4 regions of the Idiomarina sp. Sol25 genome follow, and region 1 is predicted to be linked to each of the others. Evidence: predicted binding sites of a transcription regulator. Region 1 holds the regulator's gene; each other region holds the start of a gene.
The links. The regulator sigma-54, encoded in region 1, starts transcription at its own class of promoters, with help from an activator protein. The targets are predictions, from matches to a motif close to GTTGGCACGNNNNTNGNNT.
Positions count from the first base shown of each region.

Region 2: Q5L94_RS09660 (flagellar hook-length control protein FliK) is a predicted target of sigma-54. The motif match lies at 3,911-3,929, and genes of this name have one in related genera.
Region 3: Q5L94_RS05445 (P-II family nitrogen regulator) is a predicted target of sigma-54. The motif match lies at 5,920-5,938, and genes of this name have one in related genera.
Region 4: flgB (flagellar basal body rod protein FlgB) is a predicted target of sigma-54. The motif match lies at 5,808-5,826, and genes of this name have one in related genera.

Region 1 covers NZ_JAUPEW010000004.1:44,289-52,357, reverse strand. Annotated here, with positions in the region: gene mlaE (lipid asymmetry maintenance ABC transporter permease subunit MlaE) at 1-263, opposite strand, end outside; gene Q5L94_RS07545 (ATP-binding cassette domain-containing protein) at 263-1,063, opposite strand; gene Q5L94_RS07540 (TetR/AcrR family transcriptional regulator) at 1,149-1,724, opposite strand; gene Q5L94_RS07535 (KpsF/GutQ family sugar-phosphate isomerase) at 1,882-2,859, shown strand; gene kdsC (3-deoxy-manno-octulosonate-8-phosphatase KdsC) at 2,859-3,413, shown strand; gene lptC (LPS export ABC transporter periplasmic protein LptC) at 3,410-3,973, shown strand; gene lptA (lipopolysaccharide transport periplasmic protein LptA) at 3,942-4,484, shown strand; gene lptB (LPS export ABC transporter ATP-binding protein) at 4,486-5,211, shown strand; gene Q5L94_RS07510 (RNA polymerase factor sigma-54) at 5,233-6,693, shown strand; gene hpf (ribosome hibernation promoting factor) at 6,721-7,008, shown strand; gene ptsN (PTS IIA-like nitrogen regulatory protein PtsN) at 7,012-7,482, shown strand; gene rapZ (RNase adapter RapZ) at 7,473-8,069, shown strand, end outside.
Region 2 covers NZ_JAUPEW010000006.1:11,761-19,829, forward strand. Annotated here, with positions in the region: gene fliN (flagellar motor switch protein FliN) at 1-330, opposite strand, end outside; gene fliM (flagellar motor switch protein FliM) at 362-1,426, opposite strand; gene fliL (flagellar basal body-associated protein FliL) at 1,443-1,985, opposite strand; gene Q5L94_RS09660 (flagellar hook-length control protein FliK) at 2,054-3,841, opposite strand; gene fliJ (flagellar export protein FliJ) at 3,966-4,409, opposite strand; gene fliI (flagellar protein export ATPase FliI) at 4,413-5,762, opposite strand; gene fliH (flagellar assembly protein FliH) at 5,768-6,517, opposite strand; gene fliG (flagellar motor switch protein FliG) at 6,532-7,578, opposite strand; gene fliF (flagellar basal-body MS-ring/collar protein FliF) at 7,571-8,069, opposite strand, start outside.
Region 3 covers NZ_JAUPEW010000002.1:269,165-277,233, forward strand. Annotated here, with positions in the region: gene Q5L94_RS05415 (TIGR03545 family protein) at 1-1,148, opposite strand, end outside; gene Q5L94_RS05420 (DUF2062 domain-containing protein) at 1,151-1,657, opposite strand; gene Q5L94_RS05425 (RimK family protein) at 1,801-3,261, shown strand; gene Q5L94_RS05430 (N-acetyltransferase) at 3,251-3,718, shown strand; gene glpQ (glycerophosphodiester phosphodiesterase) at 3,693-4,712, opposite strand; gene Q5L94_RS05440 (cysteine synthase A) at 4,705-5,757, opposite strand; gene Q5L94_RS05445 (P-II family nitrogen regulator) at 5,979-6,317, shown strand; gene Q5L94_RS05450 (ammonium transporter) at 6,328-7,509, shown strand; gene cfa (cyclopropane fatty acyl phospholipid synthase) at 7,585-8,069, shown strand, end outside.
Region 4 covers NZ_JAUPEW010000008.1:16,217-24,285, forward strand. Annotated here, with positions in the region: gene Q5L94_RS11065 (sterol desaturase family protein) at 1-272, shown strand, start outside; tRNA gene Q5L94_RS11070 (tRNA-Arg) at 279-355, opposite strand; gene Q5L94_RS11075 (flagellar assembly protein FlgT) at 396-1,559, opposite strand; gene Q5L94_RS11080 (LPP20 family lipoprotein) at 1,658-2,137, opposite strand; gene flgN (flagellar export chaperone FlgN) at 2,195-2,596, opposite strand; gene flgM (flagellar biosynthesis anti-sigma factor FlgM) at 2,596-2,919, opposite strand; gene flgA (flagellar basal body P-ring formation chaperone FlgA) at 3,011-3,733, opposite strand; gene Q5L94_RS11100 (chemotaxis protein CheV) at 3,896-4,831, shown strand; gene Q5L94_RS11105 (protein-glutamate O-methyltransferase) at 4,924-5,760, shown strand; gene flgB (flagellar basal body rod protein FlgB) at 5,861-6,265, shown strand; gene flgC (flagellar basal body rod protein FlgC) at 6,272-6,724, shown strand; gene flgD (flagellar hook assembly protein FlgD) at 6,739-7,422, shown strand; gene flgE (flagellar hook protein FlgE) at 7,438-8,069, shown strand, end outside.

The DNA of each region.
Region 1 (8,069 bases):
ATAGGCCCCAGACTTTGCTCGGCGCCATAATCGACGAGAATGGTGTAGCCCTGTAAACCCAACACCATCCCAATGAATAAGCCACTGACAATAACAATAAGCATCGACAGTACGCCGACGACATACATTTGTTTTATAAAGAGCGGCCAGGACTTAGCAGGTTGCGGCTTACCAATAATGGCGCCCATGAGCATAGCTAAGGCATATCCAATGCCCGCCAGGCTATCCAGTACCTGGCGGCCGATAGACCGTATAAACTGGATCATCCCTCGCCCCTTAATAAGTCCGTTGTAAAATCGTCATCTGAGTAATGGAACGCGACAGGCCCGTCGGGCGCTCCGTTCAAAAACTGCTTAATAATTGCCGTGTCATTATTACGGAGTTCATCCGGAGTTCCCTTGCCAACCACTTTTTTGTCAGCAATGACATAAGCGTAATCCGCAATCGACAACACTTCCTTTACGTCGTGCGATACGACAATAGAGGTTAAACCCAGAGATTCATTCAAAGATTTAATAAGCTTTACAATGACCGCCATAGAAATGGGATCCTGGCCGGCAAAAGGCTCATCGTACAAGATTAGGTCGGGGTCCAGAGCTATAGCCCTTGCCAGAGCGGCTCTACGAGCCATACCACCTGACAGTTCTGACGGCATAAGGTGGCGTGCGCCACGCAGGCCCACCGCCTCAAGCTTCATTAAAACCACACTTCGAATAATTTCTTCGGGTAAATCGGTATGCTCGCGCAGTGGAAAGGCGACATTCTCGTAAACCGACATATCAGTGAACAGCGCACCACTTTGAAACAGCATGCTCATGCGCTTGCGTAACTGATACAAGGCCTCGCGTTTTAACTGCGGGACTTCCTCTCCGGCCACTTTGATACTGCCGCTTTCAGGCTTGAGCTGGCCACCGATAAGGCGCAGCAGTGTTGTTTTGCCAATGCCACTAGGCCCCATGACAGCAACCATTTTGCCTTTCGGAACATCTAACGACAGGCCGTCATAGACTCTATGACTTCCATGAGCAAAAGTCAGATCTTTAAGTTCTACCAAGTTTGTCACGACAGTTTCCTGTTACGAGTTTACCAGTCTTAAATTTTAACGACTGTCGGTATTATCCAATACCGAAAAAGTGTTGCAAATTTTATCAGCGAATTGATTCTATTTCTGTCAATTCGTCGACAAGCTTCAGTAAATATTGTGCAAACTCTTCTCGCTCATGCACGCAGGCGTCACACAAGTTGAGTTGTTCAAATAAACGCGCACCATGAACCGCATAAAACAGCGTTTTGCCCACTTTGCTTCCGGCAATACGTTCCAGCCGCTGCAGCGTCAATGCTATATGTTCTTTTAAAGGACCTAACAGCTCAGGGTTAGTCGCAGCGGCCGCCAACATGCCACTGCCTAACCGGGCGCATTCAGCGTCCGTATCAAGCGCTGCCAGTAAAATACTTTTTAATTCGCCTTTTGGGTCATTAGCAAACTGGTGATGATATTGCTCACGAAGTGCCTCGTAGCGTTCAACGCGGCGTTTTAACATAGCCTGCAGCAAACAGTCTTTGCTCTTGAAATGATAAAGCAAACCACCTTTACTGATGCCGGTCGTCTGGCTCAAGGCGTCAAACGTCAGATGCCCTGCCCCCTCTGCAGCAACCAACTGATCAGCGGCATCCAGAATGACATCTCTGTTGCTGGGTCGCCCTGCGCCTTTTTTCTCTACCATGGTGTATTCACTATTGTCTGCACTTACTTTATCAACCGTCTGGTTGGTATAGTAATTATTTTTGTAATAAAATACAAGATTTACTTGCGTACGGTAGGCAGAGTTGTACCGAATGACGTATTATACAGGGCAAAAGTGCAACGCCAGAGGCATGACAATGAAACAAGTCACCCAGAACTTTCGGCTACTGGGCGAGCAAGTACTGGATATCGAAAAAAAGGCGATTGAAGGTCTGTATCAATATTTGGATGAGAATTTCGATGCCGCCTGCCAAACCCTGTTCAACTGCAAAGGCCGCGTTATTGTCACCGGCATGGGGAAATCCGGCCATATTGGTGGAAAAATAGCAGCCACACTTGCCTCTACTGGCACACCAGCATTTTTCGTACATCCGGGCGAAGCCAGCCATGGAGACTTAGGCATGGTTGCGGCTCAAGATGTGGTCATTGCGATATCGAACAGTGGCGAAACAGCCGAAGTGCTGAACATTATTCCGGTCATTAAGCGTCTGGGCGTCCCCTTAATTTCAATGACGGGCAAACCGGGCTCCACTCTTGCCCGGCTGGCTGACACTCATGTCTGCATAGCGGTTGAACAGGAAGCCTGCCCGCTGGGATTGGCGCCTACAGCTTCTACCACAGCAACGCTGGTTATGGGCGATGCGATGGCGGTTGCCCTGCTCAACGCCCGCGGTTTTACTGCCGACGACTTTGCATTGTCGCATCCCGGCGGCTCGCTGGGTAAACGCCTGCTATTAAGGTTGCATGATGTGATGCACACTGGCGAGCGTGTTCCGACTATACCGGCCGACGCTATTATTAGTGATGCCTTACTGGAAATATCGCGTAAAGGGCTGGGCATGACCGCGATAGTTGATGAAAACCAGCGCCTTGCCGGCATTTTTACAGACGGTGACTTACGTCGCATTCTGGATAACCGAATCGATGTTCATAAGACTCCGATAGCAGAAGTTATGACCCGCTCCTGTATTACTGCGAACGAGGATATGCTGGCCGCTGAGGCATTAAAACTCATGCAGGACCGAAAAATAAATGGGCTCATTATTACTAACGAAGATGGGCAGCCTTGTGGCGCAATGAACATGCATGATTTACTGCAGGCAGGAGTGCTCTAATGGAATGTATTAACACCTGGTATGGCGACATTGAAAAAAGCCTGTTTAAACGCTTTTCCGAGATAAAGCTGCTAGTGCTGGACGTGGACGGAGTGTTCTCCGACGGCCGCATTTATTTAGGTAACGATGGTGAGGAACTGAAAGCGTTTCACACCCGGGATGGCTTTGGCATGAAAGCACTGAAAAAATCAGGAGTCGAAACAGCGGTCATTACCGGGCGGACCTCACGCATTGTTGAACATCGCATGGAGCACTTAGATGTTGGCTTTATTTATCAGGGACAGAACGATAAAACAGCCGCTTTCGATGAGCTACTGACAAAGTTAGGCCTTAGCGCAGCGCAAGTGGCTTATGTTGGCGACGACACTCCCGATTTAGCTTTAATTAAAGCTGCGGGTCTGGGTATTGCAGTCCAGGACGCTCACGCATCGGTGCAACAGCAGGCCGATTATATTTCACGTTGTCATGGCGGACATGGTGCCGTGCGCGAAATCTGTGATTTAATCATGCTCAGTCAAGGACAACTGCACCTGGCGGCAGGAGCCAGTGTGTGAGTCAACGCGTTACTGTCATTCTCATTTTATTATTCGGTGCCGGACTATTGCTTGTCTGGCGCCCTTTTAGCGATGACGCTGACGGTAGCAACGCGGCTACAACACGTGCGATGCAGCCCGACTTTACCGCTTTTGGTCTGGAAACGCGTATTTTCGAAAGTGACGGTTTACTGGCTCACAAGATCAAATCTGAGAAGATGTCTCACTATAACCAAATTGGTCTGACCGAACTTAAACACCCGGTTTACACGGTATTTTCTGAGCAAGGCGAAGAGCTTTGGGAGGTCAGTGCCGAGCAAGGGACTTTCTACGACGACCAAACCCTGATTTTGGAGCACGATGTTGAAATCCTTGCTTTAGAGCCGGATACTCGCATCAAACAAGTGTTAACCGAGTACCTGATTATTGATTTGAAAAGTGAGTCAATGAGCACTGAACATCCGGTAAGCATTCACGGACCCCGACTATTAATTCGGGGTAACGGCATGACTGCGGACCTGAAAGCTGAACGAATGGAGCTAAAAAGACATGTTAAAACGATTTTCCAGCCTGCTGAGTAAACTCATCCTGGTTGCCTTAATACCGTCAGCGGTTATGGCTCAGGGTAAGTCTGACTTTAGTCAGCCAATGGAAGTAGAGTCGAGTAAAGAAGAGCTTGATATTAAAAATAATCGTCTGGTTTTGACGGATAACGTTATTATTCGCCAGGGCAGCCTATTAATTCGCGCAGACAGATTAGAAGCGTCCGCCAGCGAGAGCGCCAAACAAGCAGATATTTTTATTGCAGAAGGTACTCCTGCGACTTACAGCCAGACGCTGGAAGATGGTAATGAAATTAACGCAGAAGCGAAAAAAATAACCTACTTTCAGTCGGAACAACGACTGGAGCTGAAAGGCGACGCACGCATATCTCAAGGCAGCAGTAGCTCCAGCGGCAGTTTAATTACCTATGATTTGGATAAGCAAACGGTAACGGCAAGCAGCTCAGGCGAAGAAGACAGCCGTGTTATCACTATTTTCACGCCAAAACCAAAAACTGACACCGACGAAAAAAATAACGAGAACCCTTAATATGGCAACTTTACGAGTCAAACATTTAGCCAAAAGCTACAAAAGCCGACAAGTCGTCAAAGACGTCAGTCTGGAAGTCAGTCAAGGACAGATTATTGGTTTGCTGGGCCCCAACGGCGCAGGCAAAACCACAACCTTCTATATGATTGTCGGTTTGGTTAATAGCGATAAAGGCCAAATTTTACTGGACGACAATGACCTTACCTTGCTGCCAATGCATGAGCGGGCACGCAGAGGTATTGGCTATTTGCCGCAGGAGGCTTCCATTTTTCGGAAGTTAACCGTGCGCGATAATCTGATGGCTATTCTGGAAACTCGTAAAGAACTATCAACCAACGAACGTGAAGAGCAACTTGATGCTTTGCTCGAAGAGTTTCATATTGGGCACATAGCAAACAGTCAGGGCATGAGCCTGTCAGGTGGTGAACGCCGTCGGGTCGAAATTGCCCGTGCCCTGGCAGCGGAACCTACGTTTATTTTGCTGGATGAGCCTTTTGCCGGGGTGGATCCCATTTCGGTTATTGATATTAAAAAGATTGTTGAACATTTGAAACAACGTGGTATTGGTGTACTGATTACTGACCACAATGTTCGCGAAACATTGTCTGTTTGTGAACACGCTTATATTGTCAGTCATGGCGAGCTTATTGCCAGCGGCGATGCAGAAAGTATATTATCGAATCAACAGGTTAGAGACGTTTACCTCGGTGAGCAGTTCACCCTATAACGTGATACCGGGACAGTCATTATGAAGCAAAGTCTGCAGCTAAAAATTGGTCAGCAGCTGACCATGACGCCACAACTCCAACAGGCTATCCGCCTGCTGCAGCTTTCCTCGCTCGATCTTCAGTCAGAAATTCAGGATGCGTTAGACAGTAATCCATTGCTGGAGGTTGAAGGTGAAACTAGTAACGACGCCGACCAGTCTGAAACCCGCAACATTGAGGAAAGGGACGACAGTCAGCGGGAAACATCCGACGTTATAAAAACTCAGGAGATGCCTGACGAACTGCCGGTCGACAGCAGTTGGGACGACACCTACTCCAGTCATACCCCTGCCAACGGCGCAGCCTCTTCGGGGAAATCCTTTGACGGCGATTTTGAAGTCTACCAGGGCTCTACCAGCGAATCTCTGCAGGATCACCTACTCTGGCAGATGCAACTTTCTCATTTCTCAGAAGAAGACACCGCCATAGCGGAAGCCATTATCGAGGCCATAGACGACAACGGCTACCTAATGGTCGATGTTGATGAAATTATTGAAGCCGTGCGTCTGCCCGAAGTAGAAGCAGAAGAAGTTTGCATGGTGCTAAAGCGTATTCAGCATTTTGATCCAATTGGTGTCGGCGCTCGCAGTGTCAGTGAGTGCCTTGCCATTCAATTGCGGCAACTGAGCGACGACACTGAATACAAGCAGGTTGCTTTATGCTTAGTGACTGAACATATGGACTTACTCGGCAGTCGCGATTTTCGCACTATTCAGCGTAAACTGAAGTTATCGGAAGACGATTTACGCCAGACTATGCGATTAATTCAACAATTGCATCCGCATCCGGGCGAGCAAGTTGCACAGCAACCTGTTGAATATGTTATTCCTGACGTGGCCGTTACTAAAAAAAATGGTCGCTGGATGGTCGAATTAAACCCCGACAGCGTACCTAAATTAAAAGTGAACGAAGAATACGCCGCCTTAAGTAAAGCGGCAAAGTCAGTAGCCGACAGCCAGTACATAAAGAACCATACGCAAGAAGCTCGCTGGTTCATAAAAAGCCTGGAGAGCAGGAATGATACGCTGCTGAAGGTGGCTAATTGCATAGTACAGCGCCAGCAAGGCTTTTTTGAGCATGGTGAAGAGGCTATGAAGCCTATGGTACTGAACGATGTTGCTGAAACTGTCGATATGCATGAAAGTACGATTTCACGCGTAACGACACAAAAATACTTACACTGCCCAAGTGGTGTATTTGAGTTGAAATATTTTTTCTCAAGCCATGTCAGTACAGAGGGCGGTGGTGAGTGTTCAAGCACGGCAATACGTGCTTTAATTAAGAAGATGGTCGCTGCTGAAAATCGCAGTAAACCATTAAGCGACAGTAAGATTGCTGAACTGATAGCCGAACAGGGTATCCAAGTAGCAAGAAGGACAATTGCGAAGTATCGGGAATCGTTGAACATTCCATCATCGAGCCAACGCAAAAGTCTTTTATAACTTTGTTAACTGCAGAAGGAAGACGTTATGCAAATTAATTTGACCGGTCATCACATCGATATTACCGAAGCTCTGCGTGACTACGTGGACACAAAATTTGCCAAGCTGGAAAGACATTTTGACCATATAACGAATGTTCACGTCATCCTAAACGTTGAAAAAACGATTCAAAAAGCGGAAGCTACGCTGCACGTGAATGGCGGTGAGCTTTTCGCCGATTCAAAGCACGAAGATATGTACGCGGCCATCGACGGTTTAATTAATAAACTGGACCGTCAGGTGATTAAACACAAAGAGAAAATGAAACAACATTAATCCATGCAACTGAGTGAATTGTTAAGCGCCGACTGCACCAAGTGTGCAGTCGAGGGCGCAAGTAAAAAAAGACTACTTGAAACCATTAGTCAAATCGTAGCCCCTAAGCTGTCTGGCATTACCCGTCATGACATTTTTGAGAGCCTCTTAAACCGTGAACGTTTAGGCAGTACGGGAATTGGCTTAGGTATCGCAATTCCTCATGGCCGTTTACCTAATGCAAATCATCCGGTGGCGGTATTATTGACCCTAGACGAACCTATCGAGTTCGATTCTATTGACAACCAGCCTGTCGATATTATCTTCGCGCTTCTGGTGCCGGAGTCAGAGCACGAGAACCATTTACAAACATTGGCCACTGTGGCCAGAAGAATGAATGACAAAGACTGCACCCGCGCACTGCGCCATGCAGATTCTGACAAAGCGTTATATCAATTATTTGTGGGCGAAGGTGAACAGTCGCCATGCAACTGATCATTGTTAGTGGTCGTTCCGGATCAGGTAAGACAATTGCTCTGCGCGTACTGGAAGACTTAGGCTTTTATTGCGTTGATAATTTACCCATAAGCCTGTTGCCAACGCTGGTGCATGCAGTCATCGAGCAATATCAAAAAATAGCCATCAGCATTGATGTCCGCAATTTACCAGAGCATTCTGAAGAATCACTGGATTCTCTGAGCTTTTTGCCCAAAGGCGTTGAACCGGAAATTCTGTTTATTGACTCTGACGACAATACCTTACTAAAGCGTTTTGGCGAGACTCGTCGCCTGCATCCGTTATCGCAAAAAGAACTGCCTCTGCTTGAAGCGCTTCAGGCCGAACATAAAATGCTTGAACCCATTATGGAGAGAGCAACCTGGCGCCTCGACAGCAGCGATTTATCTCTGCACCAATTAAGTGAACAGGTCACTGAGCGGGTGCTGGGACGAGCGGATAAAAAGCTGATTATAGTGTTTCAGTCTTTTGGTTTTAAGTACGGTTTGCCCAAAGACGCTGACTTTGTCTTTGATGCGCGTATTTTACCCAATCCGCACTGGCAACCTGAGCTTAAGCTGCTTACC
Region 2 (8,069 bases), on a different contig from region 1:
TTCACCAGCCACGCGTTCCAGTTCAACGACGGAGCCTTGATTGAGCTGCAGCAAATTACGAATACTGATTTGGCTGCGCCCTACCTCCATTGAAATGGTTACCGGAATATCAAGAATAGCGTCCAGTTTGCGCTTTTCTTCCTCAGTTACTGGCTCATCTTCACTCAACTCTTCGAGTTCAGCGGTCTGCACGTCATCCATACCTGAGTGGCTGGAGGACTTCCCTGACCCTTTACTAGCTTCTGGTTCGCTACTCTCTTCATCTTCAGCAGCTTCCTGTTCAGCCATTGCTGCTTCCCAGTCATCCATATCTTTATCATCGTTACTCATGTTGCAACCTCACTTTCTCCAGCAGCAATTATTATAAATCAATATCTTCTTCTAACTGTTGTAACTCAGCATCACCACCAATTCGGCGGCCTCCACGAGTCAACATATGGATATCCGACTTCACCGTTTCAGGGCGCCTAAGCTTTTCTGAAATTTTCAAAGCAACATTGTCACGTGAACGTCCCATTTTCGCATGGAAGGTCGGTAAGTCTTCAATGAGTACAGTTACATCATCTGGCAGCTCAAGCGGAATAACGTCACCTTCGCGCAAGTCCATTACTTCGCGTAATGACATTTCCGTTTCTGCCAATTTGGCAATCATTTCCACCGGAACATCCATAATTTCGTCTCTTAACGCCTTACTCCAGCGCATGTCGGTATCTTCTTTATCCGACTGCACACCAGCATCCAGAAGTTCACGAATGGGCTCCAGCATGGAGTAAGGCAACGCAATGTGAAAATCTCCACCACCACCGTCTAACTCAATATGGAACGAACTGATAACAATAACTTCGGTTGGACTGACAATGTTCGCCATAGCCGGATTCACTTCGGAGTCTAAATATTCAAAGCCCACGTCCATTACAGGAGCCCAGGCTTCTTTGTAATCTTCAAATACAAGCTTAAGCAGCATTTGAATGATACGTCGCTCAGTAGGTGTAAATTCACGGCCCTCAATTTTCGCATGGTAACGTCCGTCACCACCGAAAAAATTATCAACCAGAATAAAAACTAAACGCGCTTCCATAGTAATGAGAGCTGTTCCTTTAAGCGGACGAAACCGCACCATATTTAAACTGGTTGGCACGAACAAAGTGTGCACATACTCACCAAATTTAATCATCTGAACGCCGTTAATAGACACTTCTGCAGTACGTCGCATCATATTAAATAGGCTGATACGCATATGCCGGGCGAAACGCTCGTTAACAATTTCCAGTGTTGGCATACGCCCACGGACAATTCTATCTTGCGATGAAAAGTCATAATCGAGAGCATCCGCAGAGGGCGCTTCTTTCTCTGTGTCCTCTTCTTCAACGTCATCAACGCCATGCAACAGCGCGTCAATTTCGTCTTGAGATAGTAAGTCACTCACAGCCATAATAGCTCACTTATTGCATTACCAAGCTGGTAAATAAAACCTGTTCAACAATGGGTTTCCCCGTTACTTCTTCAAGCGAAGAGCGAACTTCGGTTAAAGCCAGTTCACGCAATTGCCCTTTACCCTCGGCTGTTTTTAACCTGTCCGCCGTGGTTGAGGAAAACACTTCGTGCAACGTGCCTTCAATTAAGGGAATATGCTTTTTCGCCAGTTCTTCACTTTCTTCGCCGCGCACCATTAGCTGCACTTTAATTTGTACTGTTCGCTCACGTGAGTCGCCCGGAACAATGAAAACGAAAGGCCGGGGCATCCCAACATAAAGTGCATTGCCAATTTCCGGGCGTTGCGATGACGACGGTGCGACCGAACTGCTCTCGCCATCTACGGCAGCAACTGACTCGCTCTCAGACGAGCCAGCAAATAGCCACAACACTAAGACTACGGCAATAATTAACACAATACCGATACCACCGAAGAGAATCAGCTTTTTCTTCTTACCGCCGGCTTGCTCTTCAGTTTGTTCCGTATCGTTGTTGTCTTTATCTTCTGCCATGCTCAATTTCCTGTATTACCGTCCACCGACGGTTACTATAGCTTGATAGCCGCTTTAGATATACCGTTTCAGACATAGAAATCGACTTGCCCGTCAGCAAGCACACGGCCTTCTTCTAAAGCGATTTCGCCTTCAACAGCCCAGTCTTCCGCGTCATGAGCTCCTCCAGCCTGGCCGCCAGCGGTGCGCCCGCCTTCTTTGCTTTGTTCTCCAACCTGGGTATCAGCTAAATTGATGCCTTGCTGTTCCAGCATTTCGCGTAATCGCGGCATGGTCGTCTCTAACGCATCTCGAGCCTGTTGTGTTTGAGCCTGAAACTGCACAGACGCCTGCTCACCGCTCATGTTGACGCGAATGTGAACACTACCAAGTTCCGGCGGATCCAGACGAATATCCGCACGCTGGATATTCCTGCTCATCATAATATTGATACGCTCCTGCAGTTTTTGCGACGCTTCAGTTTGCTGCAAATCTAATGGTCGTTGTAGTGCCTGCAACGTATTCGCCTGACTGGATTCATTCGCAGCTACAGTTCCCTGCGCGGTTGACACCATTTGCCCCTGAATTGCCCGAGCCGCACTGGCATCGGCCAAAGCATCGGTGTTATTCCGGAATACTTGTCCTTGCTGAACCGCATCGGCTACTTTTGTTTCTGCTTCAACAGCTGCATTCACAGAAACACCTTTAGCCGTTTGCTTACCCTCATCGCTTTTCACACCCATATCGCCAAAACTGGTTTTTTCTTTACCAGCTTTTGAGTCCGTGGCTGTAATAACGGATTCCGATGACTTAACAGGCTCTGCAACCTTACCTTGTTCTACCGATTTTTCGCTCAGCCCCGTACGACCTTTTAATAATTGTCTCACTTCAGCCAGTAACTGCTCAGCTTTAGCCGACTGCTCCTGAGTCAAAGCCTGAGGCTTATCAGCGCCGCCATTTTGGCTGGCTAAAATCTTGCGCAATTCGGCGGTGAACTGCTGCAGTTTCTTCTGCTCAGCTAAACTCAACTCACTGCTTTCGCCTTTCGCTTGTTGCGCAGAAACCTGCTGCTCCAGTTGCTTAAGCAAATTTGTTAATTCTTCAGCACTTTGCGGCTTGCCTGTGCTTTTATCCGGAGATACAGACAATTGAGCCAATACACGCTCTGCGGCCTCATTCAAAGCCTGAGTTAACGCTTTTTCATTACCCACTAACAACTTATCAGCGTCGGCTTTTGGTATAAGGGGTTCAAGCAAATTAACAATGAACTTACCGGCATCCTCAACCGCACTTTCAGCACCTTCGCCCTGCTCTGCGGCCTGTATCAGTTGTTGAAGCTTTGCCTGTAATGCCTGTTTATCACTATCGGTCATGCCGGCCAGAAGCTCGTCGGCAAATTTCTGCCGTTCGGCATCCGTCATAACGGCATCACCCTCACTTTTACTAGCCGAATCCAGCTTAGCCATTAGGGCTTCCAGCATTTCCGCCAGTTGCTCATCGGTCATTTTTAGCTCGCCATCGCCCGCAGCAACATCCATCTCGTCACTCACGACAATTTCGCCTTCAGAGCTTACCCCAGCACTTTCCTGCTTCATTTGCTGCAACAGCTCCCATAAGTTTCGGGTTACCGGCTCACCGACATTTTTCTGCTCGATGTCTTTGCCTTCTACCCCACCTCCGCCGTCGTTACCGGCTTTCTGGTAAGCTTCAATTTTAGCGGCCAGTTGTTGCAGCTCTTTATCGCCACTATTTTGCTGTAGCATCAGCCGCGAGAACTCACCGCTATCGCCATCGGCGCTCTTCAATGATAGGTCATTACCTTTACCAACTCGTGCAAACTTGTCGGCAGATTCGGTTAAATTAAGCAGCTGTTGCATAGTTTTATTCCTGAATTAAGTGCTTATTGACGCCTTGCTTAATAATACTTCGCAATGCGCTTGCGCTATTTTCAATAGCTGAGCAAACAATATCTAGTCAGTATCCAAGCAAATTTCGTTCCAACTATTTTCTGGCGCGAATAAAACGCTGACTGCTAAAATCGTCCAGGTTATTTTGTTCTTTTCTGGCTTCGGCTATTTGCTCACGCTTGCGCTTTTCTTTTATTAAAAAGTCTATCGATTCACGCTTGCGACGCTGCGCCAGCCAACGATCTTTACGTTGTTGTAACACCTGCTGCAACTTAATAATGTCGTGATGCAACTGTTCAACACCTTCGTCTAATTTTCCGACAAAGGCGTGATACTGCCCTACCTGCATTGAGGCAATTCCGCTTTGCCCGCGATGCTGCAGCTGGTTTAAATAGTCGAGTCGATATTTTGACATGCCGTCCAGACGCATCTGCTGTTCCTGAACCTGTTGCTGCACCTGAGAGAAGTCCTGAGCGGCTTTATCTTCGCGCCTTTGTTCCAGCTCCCGCAACATTTCCAACTGTGCCAACTCAGCCATAAATTACATGCCCGCTGACTGTTTTTGGTTCGGATTAACTAACTGATTAAGCAATAACAAACTTTCATCATAATTCACTACGTCACGCATTTTCTGCTGTAAAAACTGACTCACTCGCGGTTGCATTGCAATAGCCTGATCAATTGCCGGATCACTTCCGCGAGTGTATGCGCCAATGGAAATCAGGTCACGATTGCGGCGGTAGCTTGAGTACCATTGTCTGACTTTTATCGCCTGTTGCATATGCTCTTCTGAAACAACCTGTGGCATAACCCGGCTGATAGACGCTTCAATATCTATTGCCGGATAATGACCGCTGTCGGCCAGTTCCCGGTTCAGTACAATGTGCCCGTCCAGTATCGCTCTTGCCGAGTCAGCAATTGGATCCTGCAAGTCATCGCCTTCGGTCAGAACCGTATAGAATGCGGTAACAGAACCCTGACCGTCGCCGCCATTACCAGCCCTTTCAACCAATGCCGGCAACTTTGCGAAAACAGAAGGCGGATAACCTTTGGTTGCAGGTGGCTCGCCAACAGCCAGTGCTATCTCTCGCTGCGCCATGGCGTAACGAGTCAATGAATCCATTAACAGCAGCACATTCAGTCCCTGGTCACGAAAGTACTCAGCAACCTGAGAAGCCGTTTCACAACCGCGTAAACGAATAAGAGGGGACTGGTCGGCAGGCGCAGCGATAACCACCGCTTTCTCACGACCTTCCTCACCGAGAATTTCTTCTATAAACTCTTTTACTTCCCGGCCACGTTCGCCTATCAGGCCAACCACAATCACGTCCGCCGTGGTACCGCGAGTCATCATGCCCAACAGCACACTTTTCCCCACGCCACTGCCGGCGAACAGCCCCATTCGCTGCCCCTGCCCGACGGTTAAACAGGCATTAATAGCCGTTACGCCAACATCCAGCGGCTGCTTCACCTGACGTCGATTCAATGGGTTCATGGGCTTGCTGCGGTAAGTTTTCCCGTCAGAAAAAATGGGACCTTTATCATCAAGGGGGTCGCCGCGGGCATCAATAACGCGCCCCAGCAGCTCCATACCCAGCGGCAGTTGATTCTTGCGATTAAGTGGTCGTACTCTGGCCCCGGGAATAACGCCATGAGCATCTTCGGTGGGCATTAAGTAACTGATGTTGCCTTCAAACCCCACCACTTCGGCTTCAATGTCCCCACTGTCGGCCTCAACCGCCACACTTGAACCCACCGGTGCACGGCAGCCAACAGCTTCAAACATTAAACCAACGACGCGGGTGAGATACCCCGACACGGCCACTGATGGCTTTTGGATACGCTCACGTTTCTTGCGTAGTTGTTTCACTAACTGCTCAGAAGCGCTCATGGGTTTTAACCTTTTAATTTGGAGAACACATCTTCCATACGGCTGGTCAGGGTGTAATCTATGGTGGAGCTCTCTGTGGTAACCCGACAACCGCCGCGTTCCAGTAAATCGTCTTTATTTAGCAGCCAGCCTTTTTCCTTCAGCTCGTCTTCGCTGAACGTGCTTTGCAAAATCGCTAAGTCTTCTTCATTCAGGTGAATAATGACCCGCTGATCTGTGACCGGTAAAACCGCGATAGCTTCGCGCACGGCTTTGACAATGAGTTCTTCTGAATTAGCTGCAACATCGAGACAAATAACCCGGGCCAGCTCAGTGACCATATCAATCAGCTCGTCCTGAACCGCTTCGGTGATACGTTCATTGGGGTGAGATAAACTCTGCAGCAAAACATCTAGCTGTTGCTGTTGCTCCTGCATAGCCTCTTTTCCGGCTTCTATACCCTGCTGTTCCCCCGCTTCAAAACCGTCTTTTTTTCCTGCCTCGTAGCCTTCATCATAGCCTTTCTTAAGGCCTTCATTACGGCCTTCGTCAAAACCTTCTTTGTGGCCTTCTTCGCGTGCCGCCTGACGAATTTCTTCCAATTGCTCTGCAGTCAGAGGCTTAAGCTCTTCTTCCTGCTCGTCGTCCGCTTCCGGCGGTTCATATTGCCAGCGCCGGGGTTTGTTTAACGCATTTACCTCAGAGCCCTGCTTGAACTCTTCCGACGTCATGTCAGGTAAATCCCAAAGCTGGGTCGCGTCTTTATCATCCGTCATTGTGCGTTAAACCTTTATAAGAATTCATCACCGCCACCGCCGCCAAGCATAATTTCACCTGCGTCAGCTAAACGGCGCGCTGCTGCCAGAATATCTTTCTGAGCGGCTTCTACATCACTAATACGAATCGGTCCCATGGCTTCAAGGTCATCACGCAGCATATCGCCGGCACGTTTCGACATGTTCTTGAATATTTTCTCCTGAACCGCTTCGTCTGCACCTTTCATCGCTTTTTGCAACGTTTCACCTTCAACTTCACGCAGCAAGGCCTGAACACCACGGTCGTCGACTTCCACCAGGTTTTCGAACACAAACATCAAGTCCTGGATACTCTGACTCATCTCTTCGTCCTGCTCGCGAATAGAGTCCATCAACTGACCTTCTATGTTGGTATCCAAATAGTTCATGATATTGGCTGCCGCTTTCAGGCCGCCCATCTTCGCCGCCTGAGCACCAGCCTGACCAGCAAATTGTTTTTCCATAATTTCGTTCAGCTCCTGCAAGGCTGCAGGCTGGACTTCTTCTAAGTTGGCTATTCGCATCATTAGCTCCAGACGGACTTTGTCCGGGAACTGCGCCATAATTTCGGCACTTTGCTCGGGATCAAGGTAAGAAAGAACAATGGTCTGAATCTGCGGGTGTTCGTTGCGAATAATAGTGGCTACCTGTTTAGAGTCCATCCACTTAAGTGAATCAAGACCTTTCGAGCCACCGCCCATAACGATTTGCTCAATCAGGTTACCTGCTTTGTCTTCACCCAAAGCAGAAGTCAGTGCCTTACGCACGAACTCTTCACTCTTGAAGCCAATATTGGTGAACTTCTGAATATCTTCGAGAAACAACTGATGCACAGCGTTTACTTTTTCCTGATTAAAGTCTTCCAGGCTCGACATAGCCATACCAACTTTCTGCACCTGCTTAGGTTCCAGGTGTTTCAGAATCTGAGCCGCATCTTCTTCCGATAAGCTCAACAGCAAAATTGCGGCTTTCTCAACGCCTTCAAGGGTATCGACCTCAAAACCGACATTGCCACCTTCAGTTCTTATATCTTGATCAGCCATCTTCGTTTAACCACGCTTTAACCACTTGTGAGGACAGTTCTGGTTCGTTGGCAACCAACGCGCGAACAGCTTTCAGCAAGTCTTCATCTTTGTGCAAGTCCGGTAATTGCAGGCTACCGTCAGCCCCAAACCCAACTGCACTCTCATCAAACTGAGAGGATAACAGATCAATGGTTTCATCGCCCATCGATTCCTCATCGGAAAACGCATCAGCATCGTCCTCAACACCCGACTCCGGATTCATCAGTTTCTTCAGCATTGGACGAACCACCGCCAGCAGTAATACGATAATAACCAGTGCTCCCATCACCAGACGGAAAGCTCGCCAGAACCATGGCTCTTCCCACACAGGCGTCTCGCCAGCACCTAAGTCAGGCAACTGCGCGAACGGCACTGATACAACTTCAATGCTGTCACCACGATTAATATCAAAGCCTAACCCACCTTGCAGCAAACGGCGAATATTTGCGATTTCTTCCACGCTACGCGAT
Region 3 (8,069 bases), on a different contig from region 1:
TTCCACAAGTCACTGTTATCGGCACGAGCCTGATAGGTTGTCGGTTGACCCAGTAAATTGTGTTGGTGGGTAATATTTTGCCAGTCGACATCAATAACCGTACCGCCAACCATAAATTCAGTGCGCGCCTTCTTAATTAAAAACTCCGGCGGTGCGTTGTCATCAGCAAAGGAAATTCTCTGCCCCTCGCCGCGAACCGGCTCTACCGTTGCAGAATTGTCCGAACGCGCCAGCATAGGACCCAGCTGTTCATAGGCCAGAAGTACGTACTTACTCCACTCCCGGGCTTTTTCGCCTAATAACAAGCCAGTCACGTTCTCTAAACCGCTTCCGTCCATACTGAAAAACGACTTAATTCGGTCAATATCATTACCCGGCGCATTCTTAAGTTCGGCTATCTGCTGTTGCACCACCTCTTTCGCCTGCTTCACTTCATCACGAAAATTGCTGACAGCTTCTTTGTCTGTGCGAATCGAGTCTTTTAACTCATCTAAAGCTTTTTTTCTTGCCGCAATATCCCCCAGACCTTCCACTTTGCCTTCGGTTATCTGCTTAATTTTCTCTTCGTATTCTTTTATCTTATCTTTACTCGGCAAAGCTTCTCTGGCGGCTTTAACCTCTTGTTCTTGCTGTTCATAGGCTGCTTTTGCTTCGCCAATCACCGTTTCCGTACGTAAATCAACCTGGCTGACAATTTCGTCCACAGAAGGTAAGGAGGTGGTCAGTTTATCCCAGGACTGGTTAGCCCAATTTTGTACATCTTCTTTGTCTGGCATGACATAAACGTCACCCTCGCTTTCTCGTGGCTGGTTAACACGCACGCCGGTCATAGTCAGCTGTTCAATTAATGTTCGGCCAAGTACTATTTCTGTAGGGCTAATGTCAGCTGAAGCTTCACCAACCTGAACGCGGTTATTTTTTGGTTCGTTAGGGTCGGTCACCTGAATACCAGCCATGGTAAGGGATAAGGGCACCCAAGTATGCTCGACACGCTCAATATTAACCTCAGCGCCGTTCAGTCTTCCCAGCGTATGCTCTAATGTGACTTTTATAATAGCGTCCAGAAACAACCAGGAAATAGCGACCAACAACAATACGAACCCGGCGAAAACGGCCAATCCTGGCCAGCGAATGATACTGCGCTTCATACTCACCCCCTCAAGTCCGTATAAATCTGCCAGAAACGGCTACCGCGAATAACCTGCACCACGCGTAGTTTCATTATTCGAGCCTGAATTCTTTTACGATAATTGGCAATAACCCAGTAACTCAACGCTGCGACTACCGGCGCGGCAATCAACGCGATAACAAAGCTGCCCATGGTAATAGTATGATTAAACATGGACAGGCGTCCTAATGCAGTCGCATACAGTGCTTCATAAATGCCCTGCCAGCCTGACGCTTCTAATAAGCTCAAACCGACACTATGGAACCAGGGGTCCAGCAGGTAAGCAATACCCGAGAAAATACCAAAAGACACAATGAATAGACTGAGGTTTACGCGAAATATTAGCGCCGCCAATAAAATGACTAAGTTATGAATTCGCCATAGCGGTGTTATCCCCATAAACATTCCTAATACTACAGCTAACGCCAGTGCCCAGGCACTGGTTTCAGAATTCAAAGCTTTTAACAGCTTTGCCAGAATTGTCAGCATTCACCTGACTCCTTTGATAAAGATAAAACAGCAAATCTGCTTGTTATCCGTCGTCTTTCTAATATAGTGTGAGTTGCTTTTATTACGCAAATAATAAGCAAATAACTTATATAATTTTTAACGGCTTCTGAGTACTTTACGACATGCAGCAACACGTTCACCTTATCATAGATAATGCCGCCGACTGGCAGCCTTATTACCCAAGTCAAAGCTTACTCACCGCAAGTGAATACTTACAATCAGCACACTTGCAGAGTCGTTATCATGTCTTAAATTTGTGTAACGACCTATCTTACCTGTCAACCGGCTATTATGTTAGTCTGCTGGCAGAGGCTCGTGGACAAAAAGTTATGCCGTCGGTTGCGACCATTAATGATCTGAGTAACTTCTCTCACTATCAGTTACTGATTAATACCGCCGACCGATCACTCACTAAATATTTGCAGAGCCGTGACGAAAATTCCCTGTCGTTACTGATTTGTTTTGGCTTATGCGAACAGCCTGAGCTCGCTTCTTTTGCGCGCCAAATATTTGAGCGCTACGCCTGCCCTATTTTAAAAGTTGAGCTGGAATTTAATGGCCGCTGGCACATTAACAAACTAACCTCAGGTGCACTGAACCAGTTAACGGACGAACAACAAAGCTTTTTTGGTAACTCACTGGATCATTTCAGTAAACGTGTGTGGCGCAAAGCGCGTACCCGCAAAGAATACCGTTTTGATTTGGCCATTTTGTATAACCCGGACGAGGCCATTCCAACCAGCGACAAAAAAGCGCTGGCACAATTTATTAAAGCCGCGAAAGAGGCCGACATTGAAGCCGAGCTGATTACCGCAAACGACTTCAACCGTTTGCTGGAGTTTGATGCGCTTTTTATACGGGAAACCACCCGCATTAACCACTACACCTACCACTTTGCAAAAAAAGCCGAAGCCAATGGTATGGTCGTTATTGACCACCCGGAATCCATTGTTAAGTGTGCCAATAAGGTGTTCTTAAAAGAGTTACTGGATAAACATAAGGTGGCGACACCAAAAACAGAGCTCTTGTTGAGTCAGTCAGAAATTGATTACGAAGCAATAGGCGAGCGCCTGGGTTATCCGGTGGTGCTGAAGATTCCTGACGGCTCATTTTCTATTGGCGTGGAAAAAGCAGAAGACTTAGCCCAGTTTAAAAAAGTAGCAACGGAGCTTTTTAAGCAGTCCACTATACTGCTGGCGCAAGAGTACATGAGAACCGACTACGACTGGCGTATTGGTGTGCTGAATAACCGCCCCATCTATGCGTGTCAGTACTTTATGGCGCGTAACCATTGGCAAATTTATAATCACAGCGAATCGTCATCCCGTGGTAAAAGCGGTTCTTTTTCCACTTTAGGCGTGCATCAGGCTCCTAAAGATGTGGTGCGTCTGGCATTACAGGCAACTCGCTTAATTGGCGACGGCCTGTACGGTGTGGATATTAAGCAAACACCACAAGGCCCGGTAGTTATTGAAATTAATGACAACCCGTCAATTGAGTCTGGTGTGGAAGACAAACACTTAGGCTATGAGCTTTACCGGCTGATTATGGCTGATTTTGGGCGACGCCTGGATGAATACTGAGTTTTGCATTGGGCGGGCAAACAAAAATGACCTTGAACAATTAATCTCTTTAGAGCGTGCGACTTTTAATTACAGCTGTATTAGCCGTCGCAGTTTTAAGCGGGTAATTGAGTCCAGCCACAATTACTGTTGGGTAGCACGTTCAGGTAATGATTTAGCCGGGTACGCTATTGCCTTTACCCGGCGTAACAGCAAAGTATGGCGCTTATACTCCATAGCCGTAGCTCAGAGTTTTCGTGGTTTAGGAGTAGGCAACCTGCTGATGAACAAGATACTGAGCGAGGCGAAGAGCAGCGGCGCTAATGCCATGTCGCTGGAAGTGAAAAGCGACAACAAAGCCGCTATTCATTGGTATCAAAGCTGTGGTTTCGAAACCATCGATATTCTGCCGGAATACTACGATGACGGCAGCGACGGTTTTAAAATGCGTTTTACTTTTTATCCGGGAAGTCAGTAAATACGCCTTCTACGCCAGCTTGTTTTAACCACTGGCGTAATTGCGCATGAGACTCCACACCTTTTGGTAAGTTATCGGCCCGAAGGGTATAAACATGAACATCCAGGCCTTTCTCTTCCGCAGACTTTAAAACGCTGCCCCATTCAGGCTCACCGTTCTCCGACACTCCGGTCAATACGTGATTTACCCACAAGCCAATACCTTCAGCGTAGCTTTTTACTGACTCCAGCCCGGCGCCAGTGCGCATCGCACTGTAATCAATATCGGTTTCTCCCCAGTTATTGTCGCCCACCAGCTGAATTAACGGAAAGTCCCAGTTAAATTCACGCTTTAAGCGACGTAGCACTTCCGGGTCAAAAGACTGCAGATAAACCGGTGTCGGGCGTTTGTCGTGGTAGCCGTTGTGGGCTAAAACAGACATCACTGCCGCCGTCGCATCGTACCCTTGCTGCTGATACCAGCGCGGAGATTTGATCTCGACATAAATGCCTGTCGACATACTCCGGACGCGGTTCAGCTCCTGAATCAGTTTGATTTCCTCATCCAGTGTTTGTATCGGAAACTGAACGTCAGGGTGAGAAAACCGCTTAGGGTAAACCAGCTCATAATCTTTATGCCGGGCAACAATGGTTAACTGCTTAAGTTCTTCCAAGGAAAAATCGACCACATAGTATTGGCCATCAGGCCGGTGTTTTTCCGGGAACACCTCCGACACATTCGTCACATGATCCAGGATTTCATCATGCAGAACCACCGGAACACCATCGCGGCTCAGTTGCACGTCCTGCTCTATATAATCCGCTCCCAGACCATGAGCCATAACGGCGCTGGCCTGAGTGTGCTCGGGTAAATAACCGGATGCGCCACGATGCGCAATATCCAGGAACTGCGGAACTTTAAGGTCATGAAACGGTGCATCCGGCATCTCGTCCTGCGCCTGAACTGCGGTTGCTGATACCAATAAAAACAAACACCCGAAGATACGTTTAGTCATTGTTCCAGTTAACCTCTAATACCTTATCGCCTAGCTCGCGATAACGCTTCATTAATACGTCAATGGATTCCGGATCAGGGTTTAACCCGCGTCCGCGCAAATATTCCGGGTTGTACAGTTTACTTACTGAACGTTCACCTAAGTCACAGGAGAAGGTCACAATGCGGTGCCCCGGACCTTTTCGTAAAGCCGCAGCCAATGCGCCAGCAACGTTCAGAGCCGAGCTACTCCCCAGAACAATACCATCTTCGTCTCTGATATAACGTGACAGGGTCACTAAATCTTGATCGGGCAAATTGACCGCGTGATCAATGCGTGCCTGGCGGAAATTATCGACTAACCGCATAATGCCGATGCCCTCGGTCATAGAGCCGCCATTCGACACATACTCACCACTGCGTAAAAACTCATAAATACCGGAACCATTCGGATCAACCACCCAAACATCCAGCCCCGGATTCTGTTCTTTTAAGAAACGTGAGTTACCGCCAATGGTGCCGCCGGTTCCGGCCACAGACACTAAAACGTCTATTTTTCCTTCGGTTTGCTCCCATATTTCGGGGCCGGTATGAAGGTAATGCGCACGAGCATTACTGGTGTTTTCAAACTGGTTAGCCCACCAGCAATCATCGCGTTCTTCCGCTAAACGCCGAGCGGTATGGTAAAAGTGGTTTTCATTTTTAAAGGGAACCGGGTCAACCGACATTAGCTCACCACCATGCAAGCGGATCATGCGCTCTTTTTCCGGCGTCTGGTCATTGGGCATAACCGCTAACATACGCAAGCCATAAGACTTTGCCACCACAGCCAGACCAATACCGGTGTTACCCGCAGTACCTTCAACCACCGTCATACCCGGCTTTAATTCGCCGCGTTCCATAGCGTCATCAATCAGTTGCTTAGCCGCGCGATCCTTAATGGAGCCGCCCGGATTCTGGAACTCGCATTTAATAAAAATATCGCATCCGGTTAAATCAGACAGCGACGGTATACGAAGTAAATCCGTCTGCCCGATAAGATCGCTCTGCCGCGCGCCAACTCTCATGCCACTGCACCTTTTATCATTCGCTACTGTAGGTAAATAGTATCTCCCCTGTACTCTTTTGGTTCAATAGCACTTTTGGTGCAATGCACAAAAGGAGCGCACGTTTTTTGTGCAGAAAAATCACGAGAGCATTATTTATCCATAAATATCAGAAATTTAAGTTATGGCACGCTTCATGAATTAAAAGGGTTGCTTAACACTATTTTAATAAGGAAAGCACCATGAAAATGCTCGTTGCGTTAATCAAACCCTTCAAGCTGGAGGATGTGAAGCAAGCGCTGTTTGAAATTGGCTGCAAAGGCCTGACAGTGTCTGAAGTTCGTGGAGTAGGACGGCAAAAGGGGCATACCGAGCTGTACCGGGGCGCCGAATATCAAGTGGACTTCCTGCCCAAAATGAAAATTGAACTGGCTGTACCCGACGAAACCGTCGAACGTGCCCTGGAAGTGGTCATTGCCGCTGCTCATACCGGCAATATCGGCGACGGAAAAATATTCGTTATGCCGCTGGAGCAATGCGTTCGCATACGCACCGGCGAAACCGACCAAGACGCCCTTTAAGGAGCCCATCATGGAAGCACAAAACTTACAACAACTCACTTTCGCGGTAGACACCTTTTACTTACTCATATCCGGGGCGCTGGTTATGTGGATGGCAGCCGGATTCTCCATGCTGGAAGCGGGATTGGTCAGAAGTAAAAACACCACCGAAATTCTGACCAAAAATATCGCGCTTTACGCCATTGCCTGTATTACCTATCTGGTTATCGGTTACTCCGTGATGTACCCCAATCCTTCAACCTCAGCTTACGCGGCTGACGCCAATTTCTTTTTCCAGATGGTGTTCGTTGCCACCGCTATGTCCATTGTTTCTGGTGCCGTTGCAGAGCGTATGAAACTCATGAGCTTTCTACTGTTCTGCGTTGTGCTCAGCGCCGTTATTTATCCAGTGCAGGGCTTATGGACCTGGGGCGGTGGAATGCTGACTGAATGGGGCTTTGTCGACTTTGCTGGTTCCAGTATTGTGCATTTAACCGGTGCATCAGCGGCGCTTGCCGCGGTTCTTTTACTGGGTCCGCGCTCCGGTAAATATCTGAGTGACGGCAGTATCAACGCGTTACCCGGCTCTAATATGCCACTGGCTGCACTGGGTACCTTTATTCTCTGGTTTGGCTGGTTTGGTTTTAACGGCGGTTCGCAGTTAGCGCTAAGCACCGTTGACGACGCCAATGCCATAGCCCGCGCCATGGTAAACACGAACACCTCGGCCGCAGCTGGTACTATCGCCACTCTGCTGTTTACTAAGTTGCTGTGGAAAAAAGCCGATTTAACCATGATTTTGAACGGTGCCTTAGCCGGACTGGTAGCCATTACTGCGCAACCGGTCACTCCGGAGCCCTGGCTTGCCGGCGTTATCGGCTTTATTGCGGGGCTTATTGTCGTGCTCTCCATTATTGGGCTGGATAAACTCCACATTGACGATCCGGTCGGTGCTATTTCGGTACACGGTGTGGTCGGTATTTTCGGCACTCTTGTGGTTCCGCTCAGCGATGACGGTGCCAGCTTTCTTATTCAGTTAGCCGGTGTCGGTACCATTTTCTGCTGGGTGTTTTTCAGTAGTCTTATTGTCTGGGCTATACTGAAGCTAATACTGGGCATTCGTGTGACTAAAGAGCAGGAGTATATCGGTTTAGATCAAGTCGATTGCGGCGTCGAAGCCTACCCTGAGTTTACGTCGAAAAAAGACGGGTAAAAGGCTCTTTATTGCCAGTTTCGCCCATTCTTGATAACGTTTTTAACTATCATTTTCCGGAATGGGCGAACAAATATGTCGACATCACGAGAGTATGTTGAAGAGCTTTTAGCGAAAGCAGATATCCGCATTAACGGTGACAGGGCCTGGGATATGCAGGTTCACGATGAAACCGTATTTGATCAGGCACTGTCGCGCGGTAACCTTGGCTTGGGTGAATCCTATATGGCTCGTTTGTGGGACGCCGAATCACTTGACCAATTTTTCTTCAAATTACTGCGCTCCGGCATTCAGGATGAAGTTAACCCCGCCCGCCTTATTTTCCATTCTTTAAAAAGCCGAGTTTTCAATTTACAAAGTAAATCCAAGGCCTGGGAGGTTGGTCAGCATCATTACGACATGGGCAACGACCTTTATCAGTCGATGCTCGATGAGCGCATGGTGTACACCTGTGGTTACTGGGAAAAAGCCAAAGACGTTGATGAAGCACAACGACACAAACTTGAACTGTGCTGCAAAAAGCTGGGACTGAAGCCTGGCATGCGTGTTCTTGATATTGG
Region 4 (8,069 bases), on a different contig from region 1:
GCAACGTAGCTCTGCCCAAGCCTTTGGAAAAGCTCGTGCGCAAAGTGCTCATTACCCAGGAGCTGCACCGCATTCACCATAGTGTAGAAAAAGAAGAAACCAACAGTAATTACGGTTTCAGTGTCAGTTGGTGGGATCACCTCTTTCGTAGCTTCACCGCAAAGCCAAAGGCCGGTTCCGACAATGTGGATATTGGTCTGAACGAATACCGCGACGCAAAACTCACCACCAAACTTTGGGGATTACTGAAGATTCCGTTTACCCGAAAGTAATAGACATGGCGTCCCCGGCAGGAGTCGAACCTGCGACCTGCCGCTTAGGAGGCGGCTGCTCTATCCTGCTGAGCTACGGGGACGTGCCGCGAATTATGCCAGAAGCTGTCGCGGGTTTCACCCTCAGTTAACCGGTACCACCCAATCGTTTACCTGAATGTTGTGCAGCATGTTTCCTTTCGTCAACTTAGCGACAGCGGTAGATTGCTGCACCTGGGACACCTCAACTTCAAATTTACTCACTTGCCACTTCTGACGATAACGGCCCTGGTCGTCGGTAAAGTGGCTGGGTTGCACAATTTTCAGCTTGTCACCCCGTTGTACTCCGTGCTTTTCACCTAAGTTGAACTGAAGAGTATTTGCATCAACGGCAATAATTCTGGCTCGTACCGGTTTGCAGACTACCTGTTCTTTGACTCCGGAAGCTAAGTCGCGCAGGCCGCTGTCCAGTGCTGCACCAAAAGGTTCATTCCAGAATTGCGCGGTGCCAACATCGACGTTAGTGGAACGATCAAAGGTCCATGGCTGAGTGTTTTCAACTCGTGCACGGGTTACTAGCTGCCCTGTGGTGGCATCGAGAAGGTAAAGTGTTAATGCGTAATGTCGGTCGGGGTCGCTGGACCAAAACCAGCTAGATTTTGTGTCCATCATGGCCAGGTCGTCAAACATGCCAAAGATAACAAACTGACTGTCATTGGCTAAACCAATGCTGCGGGACATGCGGCCTAACTCTTCCAGATTCAGGCCGCTGAGAGCCTGGTCTAAACCGGCGTGACGGTGCAGGGTGTGGGCAATCTGCAACTGGCTGCCAACACCGCCTAATTCACGGGCTAAACGCTCGGCCGCAACTTTGCCTATTTCCCAAATTTGTCCCCAGGTACCATGAGCGCGGTCGCGAAGCTCAAATGGTACAACGGTCACGGAATTTTTGTAGCTGCTGCGGGTACAGTCGCCTTCGCGGTTCCAGATATCCGCGCGAAGCAAAACAATAACGCGGTCGTCACGTACTTCCTCGCGAACTATGGTTACCTGGTCAACATTGCCCTGACTATTCCACTGGGTTTCGGTGTTTTGTAAAACGCCGTCTACCACTTGCTGAATACTGGAGATGTTACCACCAGAGGTTAATAATGCCTGCTGAAGGGCGTTTTCTATGGCTTTCTCGCGGGCGGCATTGGTGTCACCATTAATAATGCGGGCAGTGCCCTGAGCTTCCACCCAACGTGCTTCGCTTGGCATAGCAATAAAGAAAACAGAGGTGATGAGTAGCAGGGTTTTCCAGTTCATGGTGTTAATGCATCCCTAGTGTCAGTTTTTAGTCGTTACTTTACCATAGGAATTAACTGCAAAAACCCTGCCATGTTTAGCTCAATATAAAGTGGGGCTTAATAATAGACGACGCGTTTCACTTTCTGCTGACGGTTGGTGCTTTGATACAAGCGGTGAACCTTTTCAAAGTCAAGGCGTAACTCCGTTGCATAGTAGTCGCCCACGGTATAGGTCTTAACCACTTCTGCGCCACGAATAACACCGTCAACTGAAGCCTGGAAACTGTCTTGGTTTAAGGTCCAGTCTTCAACGGAACTACCACCGGCAATACGTTGACCATACACTTGTTCGGCAAGCTCGCGGTAAGCGGCTAACTTGGAGGCGCGCATGGCGTTTAAGTCTTTTAGCTGTGCATTTTCGCCTTGCTGGGTTTCAATAGGGGCGTAACCAACCGCATTCAGCACCGGAAATTCACTTGGTGTCTGAGTGTCCCATTCAACGTGCTTTTGATCGTACACAATTTTGTTGTACGCACTACAGCCACTTAATAACAATGCGGATGCAAGTAGAGCGAAAGAGAGTAAATGCTTAGCCATAACGACCTCTGATTGAACAAAGTACTTATGGTTATAACGGCTGGGCTGGAAAAAACTTTAGCGTATTTTACCTTTGCTGTTGTAGGTAAGAGTGTCTTTTCGTGCGGACTGTAAAATGGTTTGTTTTAACTGATCGATACTGTTCAGTGTTGACTGAACCACGCGTTCATTAACCTGACTTTGATGCTGAATGTCAGAGAGGGTAGCCTCAATGGTGGCAACCGCTTCAGCTAAGTCCGGGTCATCTTTTAACTGGTCGTTGTCCGGGTGTTGAGCCAACTGCTGGTCGAGTTCACTAATATGGACTAGCGCTTTTTCTTTGGCGTCGGTAAGAGCATTAACATCGGCGTGTTGGCGCTCGACAATGGCATTAAGCTCACGCTGCTGAAGCAACGCAAGGTTTTCCAGCGAGTCTGCCATATCCTGTAATATATCGTTAACAGGCGCCAACACGGTCATTATTCGTTGCTGCCGTTACTGAACAGGTCAGACTCAAACTGAGCCAGTTTATTGGCCAGTTGTTCAACGTTAATTTTGTACGAGCCGCTTTCAATATCGGCTTTAATTTTATCAACTTTGGCTTGGTCAATGCCGCTGCTGTTCATTGCTTTTTCCTGTAAGCCACTCAGTTGTTGCGCTTCGCTGGTTAACGAAACAGCGTCACCACCTTTTTGCGAAACCGAAGCAGGCTTCGCCGGAGCATCGCTCTGTACTTGACGGTTACTGGACTTGCTATCAATGTTGGCATTTTTCAGCCCGGCATTGTTAATGTTAATTGACATGGTTTTTAGCCTCGCTAGATAATATTTCTCGGTTACTTATCGACCAAGCCTGCAAAAACTTAAATAAAAATTTCGGCAATTTTATAAAACATTATAAATTGACAGTCACTTCGTTTAGTCCTGTGACAACCGCTTGTATTGATTTGTTCGACCGTGCGTTTTCAACAACAACCGACTCACCTTTGAGACCATCAGCCAGAGCTTTTCCTGCTGCAGTAATTCGCAACGTTTTATCTTGGGCAACTATTGTAACGCTTTGCCCTTCACATACAAGACATGTATCGCTGGCACTTATTGCCTGACCTGCAGTAATGCGCTTTTTAATGCGGGCTCCCACTAAAGCTGTCATGTCAGTAAATACGTTTGAGCGAACCCGATTTAGGTCAACTTCAGAAAAAACTAAATCACTTTCGCTTATCATTTGACCTGGCGCCATAGGTGAGGCCGCGGTAACTACATTTTTATAACGATAAATTCGTACGGGCACATAGGTGCGCCAGTTGGCTTTACCGACGCATTCAATTTCAATGGTGGTATAGCTGTCGAGGTTAGCATTAGTTGCCAGACCGACTTTTGGTTGCTGCGCACAAATTTTGGGAGCCATTCGCGGGTCGAGGTTATTGGCAACCACCTCCACACGACCGTTATCCGGCGCAGAAACCCGCTGTTCTACATAATTATGAGCCAGCTCCTGTAGCGCTTTGTAATTAAAGCGCAGGCTGTCTTCCGAGACTTTGGTTTCTGCATTAACGGAATTAAAGCTACAAACTATAAAAAAAATCGAACTGATCAGCAGCGATTTACGTACTATCATAAAAATTCCTGATGTTATCCGTTAAGGTTATCTGGTCGAGTGCCGAAAAAAACGGTATAACGTCAAAAGTTCGGCAGTTCGATGGTTTCAGTATGGTTAATATAGATGTAAGCAAATACCGTGCCGAAGTAGAAGTAGCCTGCCACATAACAGGAGTGAATAATGGCTAGCATTCTCGATTCAGTCAATCAACGTACGCAAATGGTAGGGCAAAACCGGTTGGAGCTTTTGCTATTCCATTTAAACGGTAAACAGCGCTTTGGCATTAACGTATTTAAAGTACGCGAAGTATTGCCATGCCCCAGGCTGACTGCAATGCCTAACCGAAACCCGCTTGTTCGCGGTATTGCGCATATTCGCGGACAGGCAATATCTATTATAGATTTGAGTATGGCGACAGGGGGGCGGGCGCTAACCGATATTCAGAACCGTTTTGTCATTATATCTGAATATAACCGAACCATTCAGGGCTTTTTGGTTGAAGGCGTTGATCGCATTATCAACATTAACTGGGAAAGTGTCATGCCACCGCCTAAAGGTACTGGCAGAGACGCCTACCTGACGGCAGTGACAAAGATTGATGACGAGTTGGTTGAAATTATCGATGTAGAACGCATTCTGGCAGATATTATGCCTGCGAATACGGACGTCAGCGAAGAAGTTGCTAATGCAGCCATTAATGTGAAAAAAGAAGATTTGACCATTTTAATAACGGATGACTCCTCGGTTGCCCGTAACCAAATAAAACGTGCATTGCAGTCTTTGGGTATTACGCTCGAAGTCAAAAAGAACGGTAAAGAAGCATTAGACTACTTAAAAGACAAAGCTAAGGAAGTGGGGGGCTCGGTTCACCCTCATGTGCCTGTTTTGGTGTCGGACGTGGAAATGCCGATTATGGACGGTTACACTCTGACCGCTGAGCTAAAAGCAGACCCGAATTTACGCGATATTCATGTTATTTTACATACATCATTGAGTGGTGTGTTTAATCAGGCTATGGTTAAGAAAGTCGGCGCGGATGATTTTATTGCAAAATTTCATCCGGATGAGCTGGCGACCGCCGTACAAAAATGGCTGAATACAGAAGTTATTGCGTAGCCTGGTGCCACTGCATCAGGTGCGATGTTAGACCTGACGTAAACGTCAGGTTACGAAACGAATGAAACTGAAACGGAAGTTGTTTATATAACGTGATAGATCGCGAATTAAGTTTATCGGAATATCAGGAATTTCGTCAGTTCCTTGAACATCAATGCGGCATCGTATTGGGTGAAAGTAAACTGTATCTGGTGAAGAGTCGGCTGAGCCCTTTAATGGGCCGGTTTAATGTCGATTCGCTGGCGGAGCTTGTAAAACGCTCAATGAAGTTAAGTGAGCGCGCGTTGCGGGCAGCGGTTATTGATGCCATGACAACCAACGAAACCTTATGGTTTCGCGATACTTACCCGTTTGAAATTCTGAACGACCGTATTCTTCCTGAATATAAAAATCACACCGGGCCTTTAAAAATTTGGTCTGCAGCCTGTTCCTCCGGGCAAGAACCTTATTCTATTGCCATGACGTACTTAGAGTATAAGGCGAAAAACCCGGGAGGCCTAAGAGCTGGCATAAAAGTCACGGCAACCGACATTTCTAATAAGGTGCTCGAGCAATGCGCAATTGGTGAATATGATAGCCTGGCTCTTGCCCGTGGTTTATCGGCTGAGCGTAGAAATAAGTTTTTTACGGACGCCGAAAGTAAAGCCGGCTCCATGAGAGTAAAAGACGAGCTTAAGCAGTTTATTCATTTCCGTCACTTAAACTTGCTGGACAGCTATTCTTTGCTGGGCAAGTTCGATGTGATTTTTTGCCGAAATGTCCTTATCTACTTTGCCCCGGAAGTAAAGCGGAAAATTATTGCCCAATTCCGGCAATCGCTTAACCCCGGTGGCTATCTTTTCCTCGGTGCATCCGAATCAATTTCAGGACTTACTGACGATTTTGAAATGATCCGCTGCCAGCCAGGCATAATTTACCGAAGAAAATAGTTTCCTGCAGGAAATGTTCGCCTAAAAAAGCAATAATCCCTCCTTAAATTGGCACACTTCCTGCATTGTCTTCACTATCGAACACTGTGGAGACAAAAATATGGCACTTTCCATGGACAAACTTATGGGAATACAGCAACACACGTTGGGTGTACGTACTCAGCGCGCGGAGCTTATTGCCAATAACATCGCCAATGCCGACACCCCCGGCTACAAAGCGAAAGGCCTGGACTTCCAGCAAGCTTTACAGCAAGCGCAGCGCGGTATGGAAAACCACAAAATGGCGCGTACTCACGAAAAGCATTTCAGCGTTGAAATACAACCTCAGGGAACTGAAAAGTTCCGCGTACCTACGCAACCGGATACCGGCGACGGCAACACCGTTGATGTGCAGTTGGAACAAAACTTGTATGCACAAAATGCGTTGGAGTATGAAATGACCATGAACTTTCTTGATGGCCGCATCAGCGGTGTGAAGAAAGCCCTGGGCGGACAAGGGAGATAATAAGTCATGAGTCTGTTTAACATTTTTAATGTGTCGGGTTCGGCTATGAGTGCTCAGTCAGTACGACTGAATACAACGGCCAGTAACCTGGCAAACGCTAACTCAATCAGCAGCAGTGTTGATGAAACCTACCGGGCCAGAAACCCGGTTTTCGCAACGGCTTTAGCCGACGCTAAAGGTGACTATCGTGGTAATAGTCTGACGAATCAGACTCAGGCAGGCCAGGAAGCGGGTGTCAAAGTACTGGGTATCGTGGAAAGCCAGGACCCGCTGCAAATTGAGTATGCGCCAAATCATCCCATGGCTGACGAAAGCGGTTACATCTACCGTCCCAACGTCAACACCATGGAAGAAATGGCAAACATGATTTCGGCTTCGCGTTCCTACCAGACAAACGTGCAGGTAGCGGACACTGCCAAAACAATGACACAACGTTTATTGCGTCTGGGTCAAGGGTAAGCAGGAGATAACAAATGGAAGGCGTAAGCAATAACTCACTCATCGACAGCATGAAGTGGAAGAAAGACGAAGGTGCTGAATATGCTGATCCGGATGAACAGGGAAAGCTGGAGCAGGAAGACTTTTTCAAGCTGCTAACGGAACAGCTGAATATGCAAGACCCGTCTAAACCGGTCGAGAACGATCAAATGATTGCTCAAATGACCAGTTTTACGATGGCAGAAGGCATCAGCGGCTTGTCGGACCGTTTTGATCAGTTCGCAAATGATATGACCTCAAACCAGGCCCTGCAGGCTTCAACCATGGTTGGGCGTAAAGTGCTGGTTCCGACTGATCAGGCTAATCTGGAATCAGGAGCTGGAGTCACCGGTATGATAGCCACGCCCCAAACGGCTCAGAACGTGAAAATTAGTATTAAAGATGGCACTGGTGCAGTAGTTCGTACCATTAATATGGGTGATATGGCTCAGGGTACCAAAGAGTTTGAGTGGGACGGGAAAATGTCCAACGGCGAGGAAGCTCCAGCCGGAAACTACTCATTCTCAGTGAATGCCAGTGTGGGTGGTCAAACTGAAGAACTGCCCATACAGATGCACGCTCGCGTGCAAAGTGTCAGCACCGGCGGTGACCGCGGTGTGGTTTTGAATCTTAAAGGATTAGGCGGCATCAAACTGTCTGATGTCTCTGAAATTAGTTAACAGATGAGGTGACTTATGTCATTTAATATTGCACTTAGCGGTATCAATGCATCGCAAAAAGATCTGGATACGACCGCGAATAATATTTCAAACGTTAAAACAACGGGCTTCAAACAGTCTCGGGCAGAATTTGCGGACGTTTATGCCAGCAGCATTTTTAATGCAGGCAATACCAAAGTGGGTGATGGTGTTTTGACATCGTCAGTCGCTCAGCAGTTCAGCCAGGGTACTCTGGACTTCACTGACAACTCGCTGGATATGGCCATTAGCGGTAATGGCTTCTTTGCTACAACTGATGATCTTGGCTCTCGTGACATGACTTATACGCGTTCAGGCGCCTTCAAGCTTAACGACGACAAGTTTATTGTGGATAACCAAGGCAATTATTTGCAGGGGTATCAGGTCGATCGTAACAGCGGCGTTAACTCCTCAGTCGCTCTGGCAACTACGCAGCCCATTCGTATTCCTGATGTAGCCGGTGCACCGCAAAGTACCGATAACGTATTTACTGCGTTTAACGTGGATTCCCGTCGTTCAGAAATTGATGGCACAGCTAACCCATTTGACCCGGAAACTCCCAGCACGTATCACAGTTCTACCTCAGCAACTGTTTATGACTCTCTGGGTGAGTCGCATACACTATCAAC